DNA from 2 places in the Oryzomonas sagensis genome. Region 2 is predicted to be linked to the other one. Evidence: riboswitches for the same ligand, from Rfam matches in the RefSeq annotation. Region 2 holds a riboswitch; the other holds the start of a gene.

Region 1 (3,248 bases), 560 kb from region 2:
CAAGAGCAGGGTCTCGATGAAATCGTCCTGGTGGTGTCCCAATGCCAGCTTGTTGCAGCCCAACTCCTGGGCCGCCGTATAGAGGGCGCCGCGCTTGAAGCGTGCGCAGATCGAACAGTAGGAGGAACCGGGGCGGCGCTTCTCCTGGATCAGGGTGAAGTGCTCGGTGGGCACCATGCGGTAGGTGAACCCGTTCTCCCGCAGGAACCGCTCGATGACGTCCGTGCGGTAACCGGGATACCCGGAATCGATGTTGACCGCCACGATCTCGAATGAAACGGGCGCGCGCCGCCGCAACTCCTCCAACAACAGCAGCAGGGTATAGGAATCCTTCCCCCCCGACACCGCCACGGCAATACGGTCCCCCTCCTCGATCAGGCCGAAGTCGGCAACGGCCCGGCCGACCCCATGCCGCAACCTTCTGAGAAGCCCCTTGTTTTTGAATTCGTCAAGCGCCGGCATCATAGCGTCACAATCCCCCGCTTTGTTCCACACGGGAGAAGAAGTCCCGCACCAGGGGGGTAAAGGTTTCGTGTTCCAGCAGGAAGGCGTCGTGGCCGTACGCGGAGGTGATCAGGTGATACTCCACCGGCTTCCCGAGGCCGCGCAGGCACTCAACCATCTCCTCGGTCTGGTAGGGGGGATAGAGCCAGTCGGAGGTAAAGGCGAAGAACTGCACCGGTGCAGCGACCGGGGCAAAGGCCTCGGCCAGCGATTCACACCCCAGGGCCACGTCATAAAGATCCAGCGCCTTGGCCAAGTACAGGAAGGAGTTGGCATCGAAGCGGTCCACGAAGTTGTAGCCGTTGTAATTCAGGTAGCGCTCCACCTCGAACTGGCCGAAAAAGTCGAACTGGCCGTCCTTGGCCGAGAAACGCCGGCCGAATTTCGTGTTCATGGATTCGTCCGACAGGAACGTGATATGGCCGATGCCCCGGGCCAGGGCCAAACCGTCCTTGGGGTTGTGCTTGTACTCCCCCTTGCGCCAGGTAGGGTCGTTGAAGATGGCCCAGCGGGCCACGGCGTTGAGGGAGATGGCCTGGGGGGACGGGCGCGGCGTCGTCGCCAGCACAATGGCCGAGGCGACGCTCCCGGGATGCTGGGTGGCCCACTCCAGGGCCTGCATCCCCCCCATGCTCCCCCCCATGACGCAGAAGAGCTTTTCGATGCCCAGGGCATCGATCAGCAGCTTTTGGGCGCGCACCATGTCGCGTACGGTGATGACCGGAAAGGCGAGGTTGTAACGTTTGCCGGTTTTGGGGTTAATGGATGTGGGGCCGGTGGAGCCGTGGCACGAACCGATGACGTTGGAGCATATTACAAAATAGCGGTCGGTGTCCAGCAGGCGCCCCGGCCCGACGATGGCGTCCCACCAGCCCGGTTTGGCGTCTTCTTCCCGGTGTTTGCCCGCCAGGTGGGCGTCACCGGTCCAGGCGTGTTCCACCAGGATGGCGTTGGAACGGGATGCGTTGAGGCGGCCGTAGGTTTCATACACAAGCGTGATCGGGGCAAGGAGGCGCCCGCTGTCCAGCCTGATGCCGGACTCGAAGGTTCTGGATTGTGCCGTGACGATGCCGACGGACATGAAAAAGCCCCTTCACGCGGTATGAGAAGGGGCTGAAACGCGACGTTTACAGCACACCCCTCATCTTTGCCTTTCGGCAGGAATTAGCACCTGACGCCTCATTGGCCGGTTGCTGTGGCTTCGCAGGGCCTTTCCCTCCACCACTCTCGATAAGCAGGTCTATCGAACAAGAATAGTGGAAGAACATGAACATTGTCAACCAAATATGCTGCCGCAGTAACCAGCGTGCCGCCCGCCCTGCGACGCGTGGAGGGAGGAGCGTGGCGGGGTGCGACGGCCCCGTATCCGGCAGATGATGGCGAGACGGGAAAAACCCGGCCCGAGGCGGCTCCCCACGGTGTCAAATTAGCTGGAAAAGGGGCGGGGCATCTGATATAAAACATGCCGAAATCATGAAGGATCAAGCACGTCCGAGGAGGAAATATGAAACGCCTGTTCTTGTTGCCGTTTTTGGCGGTGATGTTCGGTTGCGCCCAGAATCATTTCAATGTCCCTGCGGAACATTTTGCTGCACAGGTCAAGGTCCTCGGCGTGGCGCCCATCATCGTCGATGTGAACTCCGAGATCAAACACCCCGAGAAAGAGCAACTCGTCGCCCTGCTTGGCGACATGAACCGCAAGTATGAGCAGCAACTCGTGCGCAAGCTCAAAGCGACCGGCAACTTCTACACCGTGGCGCTCCTGGACGGCGACCCGCAGCGCATCTTCGCCAATCTCTTCTTCCGCAGCGAAAAACGGGACGACGCCACCATCCGGTATAACAAATACTTTTGGAAAACCGACGAATTGCGGGACTACCTCAAGAAAAACAATCTGGATGCGGTCATGCTGTTGGTAGTCAGCGGCCTCACCCAGAACGAAAAGGTGTACTCCAACACCCTGCTGGCGTCCCAGACCAGCGACTATAACTACCTCATTCTGACTGCCCAGATACTTGACGGCGACGGCACCATCCTCTGGGAGTACCCCAACTTCCGCGGGCGGATACTGTCATACTCGCCCCTGATCAATCTCCAGTATCCCGATTTCAGCGAGGCGGAAGCCAACTTTGCAAGCCAAGCCGACCTGAAGTTCAAAACCATCGACGGCATCAGGCGAACGCTGGACCAGCGGCAAAAGGACCTCCTGCTGCGGGAGACCCAGGAATCGGAGGTCTACGGCAAGCAGTTCGGGGATATCGTCTCGCTGCTGAAGTATGATGCCGACGACGAGAAGAAAGGCACCATACCGGCCAGCAAGCCGGTGCCCCGCCCGGCGGAACAGCCGAAGCCGGTCGAACAGCCCGCCCCACCCGCAGCGGCAAGCCAGCCTGCCGCCGTGCCGTCCGTGGCTCCGGCCGCACCTGCTGTTCCTGTCGCGCCGGCCACCGACGAGATCGTCCCCGCCAAGGGGAGCACGCTGTAACGGCCAGTCCTGCCGGACGTCCCCGGTTAGGGGGTCCTGCCCAGAAAACAACGACGCCTTTCCGGTACTCTTCGGAAAGGCGTCGTTGTTTATGACGTTATACGCTTCTCAGCGCAAGAGCCATTGGTGCAGGAGCGCCCCTCCCAGCCACAGGACGCCCCCCATGCCCAGCGCCGCCGGCAGCCCCATCCCCTTCCGCAGACAGAGGTATGCCGCCGCAAAAAAGACGCACGTGGGCAGCAACCCCCACAATACCCCT
Region 2 (3,248 bases):
GACCGATACCCGGACCAGGTCTTCGCACACCCCCATGAGTGCCTTGTCCTCCGGGGGGTAATCGGCGCAGATGGTGCTGGCCGGGTGGATCACCAGGGTCTTGGCGTCGCCGATGTTGGCCAGGTTTTTAGCCATGCGCAGGGCGTTGATGACGCGGAAGGCCGTTTCCTTGGAGCCGGTGCCGAAGGTCAACAGCCCGCCGTAGCGGCCGCCGTACAGGCGGGTGGCGACCCCGTGGCCGGGGGCGTCCTCCAGGCCGGGGTAGTTGACCCACGCCACCTTGGGGTGTTGTGCGAGGAAGCGCGCCAGGGCCAGGGCATTGCTGCAGTGCCGCTCCATCCTCAGGGCCAGGGTCTGGATGCCCTCGGTCAGCAGGAAGGAGTTGAACGGCGCGGCGCAGGCCCCCACGTCTTTGTGCACCAGCTTGCGGGCGCGGGCGGTGAAGGCAAATTGCCGGTATTTTTTGTGAAAGGGTTCGAAATGGGGGAAACGGGCGGTGTTCCAGTTGAAGACGCCGCGGTCGATGATGACGCCGCCGATGGAGGTGCCGCTGCCGTTGATGTACTTGCTGGTGGAATGGATCACGATATCCGCCCCCAGTTTGGCGCCGTCGGCAAGATAGGGGGTGGTGACGGTGGCGTCCACGATCAGGGGGAGTCCCGCCTGGTGGGCGATCTCGGCCAGCCTGGGGAGGTCGGGCACATCCAGTTTGGGGTTGCCCACGGTCTCGACGAACAGGAGCCGGGTTCGGTCGTTGATGGCGGCCCGGACCGATTCCAGGTCCAGGGGATCGACGAAGCGGGCCGTGATGCCGAAGTTGGCGAGGGTATCGCGGAACAGGGAAAAGGTGCCGCCGAACAGGGAGGAGGATGCCAGAATCTCGTCGCCGGCCCGGACGATGGTCGTGACCGCGGTGGTGATGGCCGCCATGCCCGAAGCGGTCGCTATGGCCGTGCCGCCCCCCTCCAGCAGTGCCAGACGCCGTTCCAGGGCCTCGGTGGTCGGGTTGCCCAGGCGGGTATAGACCTGTCCGGCCGCCCGGCCGCGAAAGACATCCTCCAGGGCATCGGCTGTTTCGTAGGCAAAGGCGCTGGATTGAACGATGGGGACCGAGGTGGCGCCCGCAGGTCCCGGTTCCAGGCCGCCATGCACGAGCAGCGAATCAAAACGTAGTGGTGTTTCCATGTGATGTGTCTCCATAAAAAAATCCCATCTGATGTCAGATGGGATGGGTGTCACGAAGGATGGGTTTCGCAACCTCCACCTCATCTTTGCCGGTACCGGCAGGAATTAGCACCTGACGCCCTGGATGGGGCCGGTTGCTGTGGTTTCGTCGGGCCTTTCCCTCCACCACTCTCAATAAGGTCTGAGTTGTTATTCGATTGTCTTGAAGGCAATAGTTACAAACTACATATATTTTGTCAATAAATTTCTAGGATATATTTAGCATATTGGTGATGTATTTGTGGGAAAATTTTTCCATGAGGGGCGTTGCAATGGTTTTTTGGCTAATAACTAATAGCCATCACTCGGTAAAATTGTAACGTATTTTAGTGATAAATACGCCGCCGTCAGGGGGATGTGCTGCGGGGTGCAAGGCGCTTGAGCGAATGCTTGAAAAAACCAAAGGCCGGGGGGATGGTCCCCTCGGCCTTTGGTTGCCTGTTCAACGCGGCTAGTGCGTAGTGTGGGTTATTTGATTTTGGTCAGGGTGAGGTTGCTGCCATCGATTTTCAGGGAATCCTCGCGGAATTTTAGAAAAATGTCCTTTTTGAATTGGTCGATGATCTTGATCCTGCCGTCATTCTGAACCATCCAGGTGAAGGGGGTCTTTCCCATGGCGCTGGTGGAAGTGCCGGTGTGGTCATTGGAAAATTCGGCAACGAAATCGAAGCCCTCGGCCTTCCATGTGCCGTATATTTCGGACTCCGGCCTGCTGCACCCCGCCATGGCCGCAAGACCGATCAGCAAGAACAAAATGCACTTTTTCATCCGCTTTATTCCCCAAATTTTGAACAACAAGCAATGACAGCAGCAAAAAGTGAACGGATTTTTTGTTTGGCCCGGACGAAAAATGGCTGCCCAAGTTGGACAGCCATTTATGGTTTTCATTGGTGGGCGCTACTGGGATTGAACCAGTGACCCCTGCCGTGTGAAGGCAGTGCTCTCCCGCTGAGCTAAGCGCCCGAATGTTTCAATTGAATAACAGAGCCCGCGGTTTCTGTCAAGCCCCTCTGATCAAAAATTGCGTGGCGTCATGGAAGGCCGGGAAGAAAGGCGCACGTACCCGGAGGTGATTTTGCTTGTCATCCCGTGGCTATCATGCTATAAAATTCCGATTTCAATTCGCACGCCTCGGGTAATGAACCGGCGGTGTCCCTTGTGGCTTGCAGGGATTCAACGGGGCGGAGGAAAAACCAAAGGAGAAGAACATGTCAAGTATCAGCATGAAGGAACTGCTGGAGGCCGGCGTCCATTTCGGCCACCAGACCAAGCGTTGGAACCCCAAGATGAAACCCTATATCTTTGGGGCCCGTAACGGGATCTACATCATCGACCTGCAGAAGACCGTCCGTTATTTCAAATCCGCTTACAATTTCGTCAAGGAATCGGTCGAAAACGGCAACACCGTGTTGTTCGTCGGCACCAAGAAACAGGCTCAGGACTCGGTGGCCGAAGAAGCGACCCGTTGCGGCATGTTTTACGTCAACCAGCGCTGGCTGGGCGGCATGCTGACGAACTTCGCCACCGTCAAGCAGAGCATCGACCGTCTCAAACGGCTCGACGCCATGTTCGAGGACGGCACCGTCGACGCCTACACCAAGAAGGAGTCTCTCCAGTTCGATAAGGAACGGGAAAAACTCCAGAAGATCCTGGGCGGCATCAAAGGGATGAACAAACTTCCCGGCCTGATGTTCGTCATTGACCCCAAGAACGAAGAGATCGCCGTGCAGGAAGCCAACAAACTGGGCATCCCCGTTGTTGCCATCGTCGACACCAACTGCGACCCCGATCCCATCGATCACGTTATCCCCGGCAACGACGACGCCATCCGCGCCATTCGTCTGCTGAGCTCCAAAATCGCCGATGCTTCCATCGAAGGTGCCCAGGCCCGCAACGCCGCTCTTCAGGCCGACAGCGAAGGGACCGAGGAATTCGCCGCTGCCGAGGCGGTGGAAGAAGTCGCCGGCGAGACTGCCGAATAGGCACTCATTATACATTGATCCCCTGGTACGGGGAAGGAGGAT

The links. Region 2 has a riboswitch for S-adenosylmethionine ahead of F6V30_RS07330 (O-acetylhomoserine aminocarboxypropyltransferase/cysteine synthase family protein). Riboswitches for the same ligand answer to the same signal wherever they lie in the genome.
Region 1: another riboswitch for S-adenosylmethionine. It lies ahead of metX (homoserine O-acetyltransferase MetX); the one in region 2 lies ahead of F6V30_RS07330 (O-acetylhomoserine aminocarboxypropyltransferase/cysteine synthase family protein).

The regions. Positions count from the first base shown of each region.
Region 1 is NZ_VZRA01000001.1:1,024,355-1,027,602, reverse strand. It holds gene ttcA (tRNA 2-thiocytidine(32) synthetase TtcA) at 1-465, opposite strand, end outside; gene metX (homoserine O-acetyltransferase MetX) at 470-1,585, opposite strand; SAM riboswitch class I at 1,643-1,741, opposite strand; gene F6V30_RS04620 (hypothetical protein) at 2,009-2,989, shown strand; gene F6V30_RS04615 (DUF3147 family protein) at 3,098-3,248, opposite strand, start outside.
Region 2 is NZ_VZRA01000001.1:1,587,159-1,590,406, forward strand. It holds gene F6V30_RS07330 (O-acetylhomoserine aminocarboxypropyltransferase/cysteine synthase family protein) at 1-1,185, opposite strand, end outside; SAM riboswitch class I at 1,263-1,366, opposite strand; gene F6V30_RS07335 (hypothetical protein) at 1,693-1,992, opposite strand; tRNA gene F6V30_RS07340 (tRNA-Val) at 2,113-2,187, opposite strand; gene rpsB (30S ribosomal protein S2) at 2,433-3,206, shown strand.